DNA from 4 places in the Janthinobacterium sp. 67 genome. Region 3 is predicted to be linked to each of the others. Evidence: predicted binding sites of a transcription regulator. Region 3 holds the regulator's gene; each other region holds the start of a gene.
What was found. Region 3 encodes FNR, which switches genes on or off when oxygen is low (the NO sensors DNR and NnrR bind a similar motif). Its sites were predicted from a motif close to TTGATNNNNATCAA; they were not measured.

Region 1 (3,280 bases), 3.7 Mb from region 3:
CAGTCGCTGGACCGGTTTGATCCCGCCCAATTGTGCCAGTACGAACGGGCCCTGATCGTCGCCAGCACCTTTGGCGAAGGCGAGGCGCCGGACGGCACGCGCCGCTTTGCGCGCCTGCTGCAAACAACAGCCGGCACGCCGCTGGCGGGCCTGGAGTTCGGCATGCTGGCCCTGGGCGACCGCCATTACAGCGCCTTTTGCGGCTTTGGCCATGCGCTGGCGCGGCAATTGCAAGCGCTGGGCGCCCATCCATTATTCCCGCTGATCGAAGTGGACAAGCACGACCCTGCCGCCCTGGCCGACTGGTCCACAGCGCTGGCCCGCTGCAGCGGCAGCGCCATCGATGCCATCGGCGTGCAGGAAGAAGCGTCGTATGCCAAGTGGCGCCTGGCGCGCCGCGTGCTGCTCAACCCGGGCAGCCAGGGTGGAGAATTGCATGAAATCACCTTGACGGGCCCGGCCGACGCCATCTGGGAAGCGGGCGCGCTGGCCGAAATCATTCCATGCAACGCGGACGGCAGCGAGGGTAGCCACCCCGACAATGCCCGCCACGCGCCCCGCAGCTATTCACTCGCTTCGCTGCCCTCCGATGGCGAACTGCAGTTGCTGGTGCGCCAGGAACGCCATGCGGGCGAGGACAATCAGGGATTTGGCGTCTGTTCCGGCTGGCTCACGCGTTTCGCCCCGCTGGGCAGCCCCATCCGCTTGCGCCTGCAAGCCAATCCCGCCTTCGCGCCCGCTCTCGTCGACGTGCCCTGTATTTATATCGGCAACGGTTCCGGCCTGGCCGGCTTGCGTGCGCATCTACGCGCGCGCCAGCGGGCGGGGCTGGCCCGCAACTGGTTGCTGTTCGGCGAACGCCAGCAAGCTTTTGACAGCATCTGCGGCACAGAGTTGCAAGGCTGGCTCGACGCTGGCCACCTGGCGCGCCTGGACAAGGTCTTTTCGCGCGATGGCGAAGCACGGCAATACGTGCAGGACCGCTTACGCGCCAACGCCGGCGAGTTGCGCGCGTGGCTGGCGCAAGGCGCCATCGTCTACGTGTGCGGCAGCCTGCAAGGCATGGCGGCAGGAATCGATGCTGTACTGCAAGAAGTGCTGGGCCAGGAGGGCGTCGACGCCCTGCTGGCGGCGGGACGCTACCGCCGCGACGTGTATTGATCTGGCTCAGCCCATCGCCAGCACCGCCCGGCTATGTGGGCAGGCGCACGGTCAGCGCTGGCGATCAGTTTAGAGTGGAGGCATTCCCACCCACTATCTGCGAGGCTGTCCATGAAAAACCCCTGGATGAGCATGTACCTGAGCGCCGCCAACCGCATCGCCAACACGGCGCGCGGCCACGCGACGGCCGCCGTCAAGCGCGAAGCGGCAAAAAATACGCGGCAGTTGACGCAAGTGTGGTTCGATTCCTTGCTGCCTCCCGCAGGCAAGCCACGGCGCAGCCGCAAGGCCAAATAAGAGGCGTAACTGGTGCAGTGCGTCACAGCAACTAGTTGAAGTTTCAATCAGATGAACTAAACTGCAAGCATGGTAGTACATAGGAAGTGACCGGCAGGCGCCGCATCCTCGCGCCGCCGCCGGGACACCGGGAGACGACCATGTTGACGCTCAAAGTGCTGGCCTGCCTCGCCCTGTCGGCCTTGCTGCTCGTGCCCCTCGTGCTCAGGGATACGATGCAGACATCGGCCGGGCAGCAGTTGCAAGTACCGAATGTCGATGCGCAAGCCATGTGGAGTCATTGGCCCAAGCGTTAATACGCGCGGCTGAGAAAACGTCGCTGGGTAACGAAGCGCATCGTTATTAAAACCGCTTTATTGCGGATGGGGATTTGTTCCCCCTTTTCCTTCATTTCTCGCTCTCTTAGCCTTCCCCCTCTTCACCATATTTTTGATCCAGGTCATGGATTTGAAGCGTGGCTGCGTCCACACTGGAACAGTCCGCTTCGCACCGCGACGGACTTAACCGGGAGCATCGGCATGGGTAAATCGCATTGGAAGGATGAGATGGCGCTGGGTGTTCCCGTCATCGACGAGGCGCATGAGGCGCTGTTTCAGGAGCTGGCGCGGCTGCAGCAACTGAGCGACCAGCATTTCAGCGTGGCGTTTCGCGAGCTGATCGCGGCCGTCGAGCGCGATTTCCGCGAGGAAGAAGATTTGATGGAACAAATCGCCTTTCCCTCGTTGGCCAACCACCGCGAACAGCATGCCCGCGTACTCAGCGGCTTGCACCATGCCTGGGCCGCCGTCGATGAAGGCGACCTGGAGCAGGGACGCCATGCGCTGTCGCTGTTGCCGCAATGGCTGATCTTTCACCAGGCCACCATGGACCTGGCCCTGGCGGCCGCTTTGGAACTGGTACAGCGCCAGCCCAACTAGACGCTACAGCAGCAACACCGTCGCCTGCTCGGGCAAGACGACGCGGTAGTGTCCCGGATATTTGTCTTCGCCGTCGAAAATCTTGCAAAACACGGGCTGGTTGATGTCGTTGACGGCCGCCTCGTTCATGGGCAAGGTGGCAATCAATTGCTCGCCATCCATCAAGCGCAAGGCGCTGCCCCGCTCGGCCGCGCAAAAGGCCAGCGATTGCACGTCGCTGGCGAATGGCCGCTTGTACCACGGCGTGATGGCCCGCACGGCACGGCGCGCATCGTGCAGGACTTGCCCCACGCGCGTGACGTTCCACGCATCGCGCGCCACGGACGGCTGGAGCACGATATTCGCCGTCAGCTCGCCCTTGCCCTTGTTCACGAGAAAAGTGCCATCCTGCGCGGCGATATCATCGTTGAGCGGCACGACAAACACGCCGCCATCGGATACCTTGATCGGCATGGGTGCGCCATTGCCTTGCAAGGCCACGCGCACGTCGTCGATGGTAGCGCTCAGCTTGGCAGGAATCAGGCGCAGGGCCATGACCACGCTGCCGCTCGACACTTGCCACACTTTCCTGGCCGTCAGATAGCTTTCACGGTAGGACGTGAACCGCACGCGCGGCGCCTTGGCGTCGTTGCTCGCCGTGATCGTCACCGTTTGCGAAGGCTGCGCCTCCTCCGCTGGCGCGGCGGTCGGGGCCGGTGTAACGGACGGTGTCACGGCATCGGCGGCGGGCGGCGCGCTGGCGCTTTGCAGCGGCGCGGGAACAGCCGGCGGCGGCGCGTGTTCCTGGGCCTGGCCCAGAGATACGACACACAACCATCCGGCACAGGCGATCCATGTACGCATGCATTTCTTTCAAAGAGGAAAATATTTGTCAGCGCCTGCATTATCGCAGAAGGCCGGGCGAT
Region 2 (3,280 bases), 720 kb from region 3:
CGTCACCGCCTGCTGCATGGCCGCGCCCCCTTGCACGGCCAGGGTGGAAGCTTGCCCCGCCAGTTCGCAGGCCAGCTGGGCATTATCGGCATTGTCATTGACGGCTTGCGTCAGCGCTTCCATGGCGCTCGACGTTTCTTCCAGCGAACTGGCCTGCATTTCCGTGCGCGCCGATAAATCCAGGTTGCCGGTGGCAATTTCACGCGACGCTGTGTCGATCGATTGCACGGCGCCCATGATGGTGCGCAAGGTCTGGTTCAGGTGGGCGATGGTCTGGTCCAGCACGCGCGACGTGGCGGCGATTTCGTCATTGCCCTGCTTGGGTGCGCCGGCCGTCAGCTTGCCCGCCGCCAAGTCTTGCACGGCGTCGGCAATGCCGCGGATTTCCACCAGCATGGCGCGCCGCACCAGCATGGTCACGACGATGGAGACGAGAATAGACAGCAGCACCGTCAGCAGCAAGCTCCAGCCCAGGCTGCGGAACTCGGCGCTGGCGGCCGCATGGGCCTGGCTGCTGAGCGTCGTTTCCAGGGCCGACAGTTGCGCCAGCTGGGTATTGAACTGCACGAACTGGGTTTCCGCCTTGAGCATGGAATTGGTGGCGATCGACTGGTCCATCTGCGCCATTTCCATGGTTTCCAGCACGGCCTTGCGATAGCCGGCCAGGGCCGCGATGGCGGCATCGACGAGGCTGCGCTCGGCATCCGTGGCCGTGGTGCGCAGCGTGGCCAGCTGGGTGCCGATGGCCGCGTGGCGCGCCTTGATCTGTTGCTCCAATGTGTCGAGGCGGGCCTTGGCGAAACTGCCATTCGTCCATGACAGCAACTGGTACATATTGCCATGCACCTCTTTGGCGTCGCCAGCCACGTCGGCGGCCGCCTTCAAGTGTGTGATGCGCACCCGCACCATGTTTTCCAGCGAGGCATTTTGCCGCACCATGCCATACCAGGCGCCCGTCGAGCTGAGTATCAGCAGCAGCAAGACCAGGGAGGGCGCCAGCAATAATTTTGGTCCGATGCGTAATTGATTGAGCATGCTTGACTCCTGGCTATGGCTGTTCACACCGCAGGCGGCGCGCGGCGTGCATGCGCGCCGCCCCTGCCTTATTTTTTGTAGATGCCCGCTTCCAGCACCACGTCGTTGACGCGCAGGATGTAGGTGGTCTTTGGTTCGATCTTGCCGCTGGTGGGATTCTTGTACTGGTAATCGACCCAGCCCTTGCCCTGTTTTTGTGCCAGTTCGATGATTTCACGACGATATTTCTTGCCGTTCGCATCGGGCACATCCGTCAAATCCTTGCCCACGATGGAAGGATTGATGGGGTGGGCCAGCACGATACCCGTCTTGATGTCGCGCATGTCCACATACAGCGAGCCCTGCACGAAGTCCGGGTCCTTCGCCGTGATTTTCTTCATCATTTCTTCCTTGCCATGCGCCTTCATGAAGGCGGCGCCCCGTTCGGCCATGGCGATCGCATCTTTTTCCGTTGGTTCGACCGCGGCGCTGACGCCGCCGCCGGCAAATGCCAGGCACAGCAGGCTACCCGTGAATAAGCGTTGCATGAAAGCTCCTTGTGATATCGAGGGATGTGTTGCCGAGTCGTAATTTACGTTGCCGAAGTCCGTCTCAGATTGCGATGGAACAAACTAAGGTGTTGCTTGTAGGCAGCATGCAACGTATCGACGGCTTGTTGATATGCAGCAATTTGGTTCCGGAAAGCAAGAACTATGATGACTTTCACAGCATGCCGGGGTGATCTCGCATGCGGGAGGAAAAGGCTGGAATTGGCTGGCATATGGCCAATTTCATGAAAGTTAACGCTATTTACAGGCAAGGAGCCGACCGTGTCCGCACTCATTACCGAGCCGTTTCCACCCAAGTTCAAGCCATATACGCGGCAAACCATACAACAGGCGCGGCAGTGGAAATGGCTGCCTGAAGAGCAGCGTGCAGCCGTGCAAGTGGTGTCGCACGTGTTGCCGTTTCGCACCAATGAATATGTGCTCGACCAGCTGATCGACTGGAACAATATCCCTGACGATCCCATCTACCGTCTCGTCTTTCCCCACCGCGACATGCTGCCGCCCGAGCAGTACGCGCACTTGCGCGACCTGGTGCTGGTCAAGCAGGACAAGGCCGCCATCGACGCCTATGTGCATGGCTTGCGCCTGGGCATGAATCCCCATCCGGCCGGGCAGATGACGCACAACGTGCCGCGGGTCAACGACGCGCCCGTGCGGGGCCTGCAGCATAAATATGCGCAAACGGTGCTGTTCTTCCCCAGCGCGGGCCAGACTTGCCACGCGTATTGCACTTTCTGTTTCCGCTGGCCCCAGTTCGTCGGCATGGACGACATGAAGTTCGATGCGCGCGAGTCGCATGAGCTGGTTGCCTATTTGAAACTGCATCCGGAAGTGACGGACGTGCTGTTCACGGGCGGCGACCCGATGATCATGAACACGCGGCAACTGGCCGCCTACCTGGAGCCGCTGCTGGCGCCGGGCCTGGAACATATCCAGAACATTCGCATCGGCACCAAGGCGGTGGCGTACTGGCCGCAGCGTTTTGTTTCCGACCGCGATGCGGATGACTTGATGCGCCTGTTCGAGCGCATCGTCAAGGCGGGCAAGAACCTGGCCGTGATGGGCCATTACAGCCATGCCGTCGAGTTGCGCCAGGACATCGCCCAGCAAGCCGTGAAACGCATCGTCTCCACGGGCGCCACCTTGCGCATGCAGGGGCCGCTGATCCGCCACATCAATGAAGATCCGGCAAGCTGGGCCGAACTGTGGCAGACGGGCACGCGCCTGGGGGCGATTCCGTATTACATGTTCGTCGAGCGGGACACGGGTCCGCGCGGCTATTTCGAGTTGCCCTTGGCGAAGGCGCACGAGATTTTCCAGGCCGCCTACCAGATGGTGTCCGGCCTGTCGCGCACGGTGCGGGGACCGTCCATGAGCGCCTTTCCCGGCAAGGTCGTCATCGACGGCATCGTCACCATCAACGGCGAAAAACTGTTTGCCCTGCAATTTTTGCAGGCGCGTAACCCGGACTGGGTGCGCCGGCCGTTTTATGCCAAGTTCGATGCGGAAGCGACGTGGCTGGACCATTTGAAGCCCGCGTTCGGCCACGACAAGTTTTTCTTTGAAACGGATGAGCCCGTGCCGCAGTTGCCGCACAAAATCATCCGCCTGGCGCAGGCCGCCTGAGCATGCACGCGGCCGTTGCGTCTGCCCGCTCCGGCGTGGCTGTGTTTTGCCTGGTATTCCTGCCGTTCGCG
Region 3 (3,280 bases):
CTGCAACAGCGTGATGGACAAGGTCGAGCGGCCGCGTGGCCTGATACGCTACAGCACCGACCATGCGATGGAAAACAACTTCAATTCGAAGCAGATCCGCCAGCGCGCCATGCGCCCGCGCGTGCTGATCTACACGTCCATCCTGGCCCTGATCATCATCGCCGTATGTACCTCGCTGGCCCTGCGCACGCCCCTGAAAATGGACGTGATCCGCGACCGCGGTTCGATGGGACGCGAAGTGGAAGACGGCATGATCGAAAACGTCTACCGCCTGCAGATCATGAACACGTCCGAGCAAAGCCAGCATTTCAAGATCAGCGCTTCCGGCTTGCCGGGCCTGACCTTGCTGACGCGCGAAGAAGTGACCTTGCAGCCGACGGAAACGCTGGGCTGGCCGATCCGCCTGCGCGTGCCGCACGGCGTGGGCGAGAAGGGCTCGAACAAGATTGCGATCGAATTGCAATCGCTGGACGACCCGTCGCTGCACGTGCGCGAAAGCGCGGTCTTCATCGTGCCGCGGTGATGTTGATTCGGGGTCGGCCCCTCTGGGTCCGACCCCGGTATTTCGCCGTAGGGGTAGCATTCAACATGCGGTAGGTTTACTGTATTTTCAACCCAGAAGCAAAAGCTGGGGTCAGACCCAAAGGGTCTGCCCCCAAGGAGAACAAAATGTCCGACAGTCTGAAACTGCAAGCCCCCGTTGCCCCGTGGTACAAGCACCGCTGGCCATGGCTGCTGATGATCGGCCCCGGCCTGTCCGTGGTCGTCGGCAGCTTCATGGGCTATATCGCGTTTACGCAGCCCGACGCGCTGGTGGTGGGCGATTATTACAAGCAAGGCAAGGCGATCAACCAGGATTTGAAGCGCGACACGATCGCCAGCGACCTGGCCATGGATACGAGCCTGTCATACGACGTGGCGCAGGCGCGCCTGAGCGGTTCCGTGCACAGCTTCGGCAAGGCCTATCAGGCTCCTTTGCTGCTGCACCTGGCGCATGCGACCCTGCCGGAAAAGGATATCAAGCTGCTGGTGCAGCCCGATGCGGCCGGCAATTTCTCGGTCGCCCTGCCGATGCTCGAACGCAGCCGCTGGCAGGTGCTGGTGGAAAACGACAAGCGCGAGTGGCGCCTGTCCGGCATATGGACCTGGCCCGTGCAACGCAGCATCGCGCTGCGCGCGGATGAAGAGCTATAAAGCTTATTTACAGACGTCCGTGCCTGCCGTAATGGCTTTCAGCTTGGCAGGCTGCAAGATCTCGATCTCGCGGTTCGACACGCGCAGCCAGCCTTCCTTCTTGAATTTCGACAATAAACGGCTGACGCTCTCGATGGTCAGGCCCAGGTAGTTGCCGATTTCCTCGCGCGACATGCGCAGCTGGAAATTGCTGCCCGAATAGCCGCGCGCCTCGTAGCGCGACGCCAGGTTGACGATGAAGGCGGCAAAACGCTGCGTCGCCTGCATATTGCCAAGCAACAGCATGACACTTTGCTCGCGCGTGATTTCCTGGCTCATCATGCGGTGGAAATGACGCAGCAGGGTCGGCATATTGCCCAGCAATTGTTCCAGGCTGGAAAACGGGATTTCACACACTTCGCTGTCTTCCAGCGCCACCGCATTACAGTGGTGGCGGTCGGCGCTGATGGCGTCCATGCCCAGCAGTTCGCCGGCCATCTGGAAACCCGTCACCTGCTCTTCGCCACCGGGATTGATCTGATAGGTCTTGAAGTGTCCCAGGCGGATCGCGTACAGGTTCTGGAACGAGTCGCCGATGCGGAACAGCGAGGCGCCGCGCACGATCTTGCGGCGGCGGCCGATGATCTGGTCCAGCCTGTCCATGTCGCCCACATCGAGGCCCATCGGCAGGCACAATTGATGCATGCTGCAGGTCGAGCATCGCGCACGCAACGCTTCCACGGTTACTGTGGGCAAGGTTGGAGTGAGTAGCGCTTCAGTCATGTCGGTACCTTTTAGAAAATGCAACAACAAGTTTACTGCATACAGGGTTGCCGTGTGCCAATTTCACGGTAATTTCGGCGAATAAACGACGTCCAGCCTTTAATTATATGGCAACATCGTCACAAGCCCATGCGAGGAGGGGCATTTGCGCGGTGCCGCTTGCCAAGTTGATGTATTGATAGGAAAATTCCTAACAGCATTATCTGCCGCCTGTGCCGCCCGGTACTGAAAAGGAAATCATGAAGCCTCTCGGCATCAAAGCAAAAGTCGCGCTGGCCACCAGCCTGACCTCGATCGCCATGATCGCGCTGGTCACCATGATCCAGGTGCGGCACATGCGCGACGACTTCACGCGAGTACTGCTGAGCCAGCAGTCTTCCCTGATCAGCCGCACCGCAGCCGAGCTCGACGACAAACTGGGCATGCTGCTGCAGATCGTCACCCTGACGGCCAGGCAGCAGCCGCCGGAATTGATCGCCCAGCCGGCCCAATTACGCGAATACTATTCGCGCCGCTCGATGCTGGTGCTGTTCGACGACGTGCTGGTGCTCGATGCGCAGGGCGCTGTCGTGGCCGACATGCCGGAAGTGGCGGGGCGCGCCGGCATCAACGTCGCCGAACGCGAGTATTTCCAGACCGTCCTGCGCACGCGCCAGCCCATGATCACGGAACCCATGCTGGGCAAGTCGAGCGGCATGCCCATCGTGCAGATGGTGGCGCCCGTGCTGGCCGCCGATGGCCAGGTGGCCGGCGTGGTGATCGGCGTGCTGCGCCTGTACAAGGACAATCTGCTGGGACGTCTGCGCACGGAAAAGATCGGCAAGAGCGGCTATTACTTCATCCTCACGCGCGGCGCCGTGCCGCGCTACGTGCTGTACCCCGATACCAGCCGCTTGTTGCAGCCGCGCCAACCGAACGCCAACCCGACCACCACCCAGCTATTGAAGGAAGATGGCGAAGGCAGCATGGTCAGCACCAACAGCCGCGGCGTCACGGCCGTCAACAGCTTCAAGCGCCTGAAATCGGTGAACTGGCTGCTGGCCGCCTCGCTGCCCGTCGACGACGCCTTCGAACCGTTCGACGGCGTGCTGTACCGGCTGGTGCTGTGGAGCATCCTCGCCTCGCTGCTGGCCGCTGCCGTTCTGGGCTGGGTCACCGTGCGCCTGCTGTCGCCGCTGGTGCGTTTGCGCGACACCTTGCTGGCCCTGCGCACCAGCGGCAGCCGTTTCACCCCCGTGCCGGTGCGGCAGCGCGACGAGATCGGCGAACTGACGGAAGCGTTCAACGGCCTGATGAGCGAACGCGACCGCCTGCAGCAGGAACT
Region 4 (3,280 bases), 830 kb from region 3:
GATCGATCATGTCCATAATGGTTCCTTGAGGATGAATGGGGTTTATTGATGGGCACCAGCGTGGTAGACGCCGGGCACCGGTTCGCCAGTCACTTCCAGCACGCCCACGGCGCCCTTGCCGGCGCGCGACAGCGCATGGTCGACCAGCAGATAGCTGCCAGGATGCTGTACCTTGAGTTCGACGATGGTCGCGCCGCCCGGTGCCACAAGCGTCGTTTGCACGTCGTGTTTCGGGCTGCTGATCGAGCCTTCGCTGTACACCTTGTCGAAGATCTCGCCGATGATGTGGAACGATGAAATCTTGTTCGGGCCGCCGACGCCGAAATAGATGCGCACCGTCTCGCCGACTTTCGCCTGCAGTTTGTGCGTCTTGCTCAGGGCGCCCACTTCGCCGTTGAAGACGTAGTAGTCGGGCAGCTCATTGGCCATTTTTTCCAGGTTCGCTTCCTGGTGCACGGGTGCGCCGTGCGGACGGCCCGTGTACATCTCGCCCTGCATCACGTAATACTCGCGGTCGACTTTTGACAAGCCGCCTTCCGGTTCGACCAGGATCATGCCGTACATGCCGGCCGCGATATGCTGCGGCACCAGCGGCGTGGCGCAGTGGTACACGAACAGGCCGGGATTGAGCGCCTTGAAGGTGACGGTTTTTTCCTGGCCCGGCGCCACCTGCGTATGCTGCCCGCCGCCATGGCCACCCGTCACGGCATGCAAGTCGATCGAGTGGATCATCTTGCTGTCCTTGGCGTTGAACAGGGTCAGTTCCACCGTGTCGCCCACCTTCGCGCGCAGCATGGGGCCGGGCACCTGGCGGTTGAAGGTCCAGTAGGTAAAACTGGTGCCGTCATCGAGCTTGCCCGGCAGTTCCACCGTCTCCATCCGGTATTTCAGGGTTTGCGGCGCACGCGCGCCAATGGCGGACGGCACGGAGGCGGGATTGGCCGCCACGTTGACGGCAGATGGGTCGGGGCCGCGCATCGGCGATGGCGCGGGCGTGTACAGGGCCAGCGCGGCGGCCTGGCTCGATTCGCTGGCCGCCTTCGGCGCCGCCGTCTCGGCCAGCGAGGTACCGCTCACTTCCAGCTTGCCTTCCATGCCGATCTGGCGGTGGCCGGGGATCGAGCAGTAATAAGTGAACGTGCCCGCGCGCGTGACCTTGAAGCGCACGGTGGTGCTGCCGCTGTTGGCGCTGAACTTCGCGGATGCGACGTTCAGTTCCGGGATCAGCAGATCGTGCTCGGCGCCTTCGCCGCTTTTCAGCACCAGTTCGACCGTGTCGCCCACCTTGGCCGCCAGCACGGGGTTGACCTGGCCCTTGGCGTCGATGAACACCATCTTGCCGTCGACGATATTGGTTTGCAGTTCATAGCGCTTGAGCGCGGCGGCGGCCGAGGGTTGGCTGACAGCGGCGGCGGTGGCAGGGAGGCTCACCTGGGCTTGCACGGACAGGGGCATGGCCAGTACGCAGACGGCGGCGGCAATGGCGCGGAGGGAGGGAGTCGTTTTCATCAAGCTTTCCTTGGTCTTGTATGCCGGTTCGGCACCCTTACCCAGGCAATCCGTGTGCCAGGAAAAACTTGTTTTAAATCAACGATTTGAAAAATGCAGGGTCGATATGACCCTCTTTGGGCGTGGTCCGTTGTACCCTGCATGGTAATTATGACCACCACCGCCATCCACCTGCTGCTGCTCACCGACCTGGTCGCCGACCTGCCCGTGGCCGTGCGCCTGCAGCGCCTCGTCGGCAGCCTGCGCGCCCACTTCGGCTGCGAAGCCGTGGCCTTGCTCAAGCTCGACGGCGAGCATTTGCGCCCCGTGGCGATGGCCGGCCTGGCCAGCGACGCGCTGGGACGCCGCTTCGCCGTCGCCGACCATCCACGCCTGGCCGCCATCCTGCAGCGGCGCGGCGTACTGTGCTTCCATCACGACAGTTCCCTGCCCGATCCCTACGATGGCCTGATCGCCGAGCGGGCCGGCGAGCCGCTGCCCGTGCACGACTGCATGGGCATGGCGCTGGACCTGGAAGGCGAACGCTGGGGCGTGATCACGCTCGACGCGCTGCAGGTGGGCACCTTCGACGGGCAGGCGCAGCGCGACCTGGGCGAACTGGCCTGCGCCATCGAGGCGGCCGTGCGCGTGACGCGGCTGGAAACGGAAATCCGCGCCCTGCGCCTGTCGGGCGGCGCCATGCTGGCCGATGCGCAGGCGCCGCGCGAGGAACACGATTTCGTCGGCCAGAGCGGCGCCATCACGCACTTGCTGCACGAATTGCAGGTGGTGGCCGATTCCGAACTGCCCGTGCTGCTGCTGGGAGAAACGGGCGTCGGCAAGGAATTGTGTGCGCACCGCCTGCACCGGCTGTCGCGCCGCGCGGGCAAGCCTTTGATCCACGTCAATTGCGCGGCCTTGCCGGAATCGCTGGCCGAAAGCGAATTGTTCGGCCATGTGCGCGGTGCGTTTTCCGGCGCCGTCAGCGACCGGCCCGGGCGCTTCGAGGCGGCCGAAGGGGGCACCCTGTTTCTCGATGAAGTGGGGGAATTGCCATTGTCGATACAGGCCAAGCTGCTGCGCACCTTGCAAAATGGCGAAATCCAGCGCCTGGGCGCGGACCGGCCGCGCCGCGTCAACGTGCGCGTGATCGCCGCCACCAACCGCAGTCTGCGCGAGCATGTGCGCGACGGCACGTTCCGCGCCGACCTGTATCACCGTTTATCCGTGTATCCCGTGCCGATTCCGCCGCTGCGCGAGCGGGGCAATGACGTGCTGCTGCTGGCCGGCGGTTTCCTGGAACTGAACCGCGCGCGCCTGGGCTTGCGCAGCCTGCGCCTGTCCGCTGCGGCGGAAAACGCCTTGTGCCACTACCGCTGGCCCGGCAACGTGCGCGAACTGGAACATGTGATCAGCCGGGCCGCGCTGAAAGCCGTGATACGCGGCGCGGACCGCAAGGACATCGTGACCCTGGAAACGGACATGCTCGACCTCGATGCGCTGGAAGCGCCGGCCGGCGCGGATACGCAATTGCCGGCGCCAGCCGCCTGTGGCACGCCGGCGGCGCCGCTGCTATCGATGCATCAGATCGTGGAAGCGAGCCAGCGCCAGGCCATCCGGCAAGCGCTGGTGCTGCATCAGGATAACTGGGCCGCCGCGGCGCGGCAGCTGGGGCTCGACGCAAGCAATCTGCACAAGCTGGCGCGCCGCGTCGGACTGAAGAACACCTAACCAAACCTACTGCGCGTCGGTATAGGCAACCTGCGATGCTCACTGTGCTTCAGCACAGTTC

Region 1: CLU90_RS01865 (bacteriohemerythrin) is a predicted target of FNR. The motif match lies at 1,888-1,901, and genes of this name have one in related genera.
Region 2: CLU90_RS15285 (KamA family radical SAM protein) is a predicted target of FNR. The motif match lies at 1,691-1,704, and genes of this name have one in related genera.
Region 4: nirK (copper-containing nitrite reductase) is a predicted target of FNR. The motif match lies at 1,578-1,591, and genes of this name have one in related genera.

The regions. Positions count from the first base shown of each region.
Region 1 covers NZ_PGES01000001.1:408,991-412,270, reverse strand. The annotation lists gene CLU90_RS01875 (PepSY domain-containing protein) at 1-1,161, shown strand, start outside; gene CLU90_RS01870 (hypothetical protein) at 1,273-1,458, shown strand; gene CLU90_RS29030 (hypothetical protein) at 1,599-1,754, shown strand; gene CLU90_RS01865 (bacteriohemerythrin) at 1,977-2,375, shown strand; gene CLU90_RS01860 (hypothetical protein) at 2,379-3,218, opposite strand.
Region 2 covers NZ_PGES01000001.1:3,407,218-3,410,497, reverse strand. The annotation lists gene CLU90_RS15295 (methyl-accepting chemotaxis protein) at 1-1,035, opposite strand, end outside; gene CLU90_RS15290 (cache domain-containing protein) at 1,104-1,562, opposite strand; gene CLU90_RS15285 (KamA family radical SAM protein) at 1,845-3,209, shown strand; gene CLU90_RS15280 (MFS transporter) at 3,212-3,280, shown strand, end outside.
Region 3 covers NZ_PGES01000001.1:4,123,237-4,126,516, forward strand. The annotation lists gene ccoG (cytochrome c oxidase accessory protein CcoG) at 1-523, shown strand, start outside; gene CLU90_RS18445 (FixH family protein) at 670-1,194, shown strand; gene fnr (fumarate/nitrate reduction transcriptional regulator Fnr) at 1,198-1,956, opposite strand; gene CLU90_RS18455 (response regulator) at 2,196-3,280, shown strand, end outside.
Region 4 covers NZ_PGES01000001.1:3,293,108-3,296,387, forward strand. The annotation lists gene ytfE (iron-sulfur cluster repair protein YtfE) at 1-16, opposite strand, end outside; gene nirK (copper-containing nitrite reductase) at 43-1,509, opposite strand; gene norR (nitric oxide reductase transcriptional regulator NorR) at 1,660-3,219, shown strand.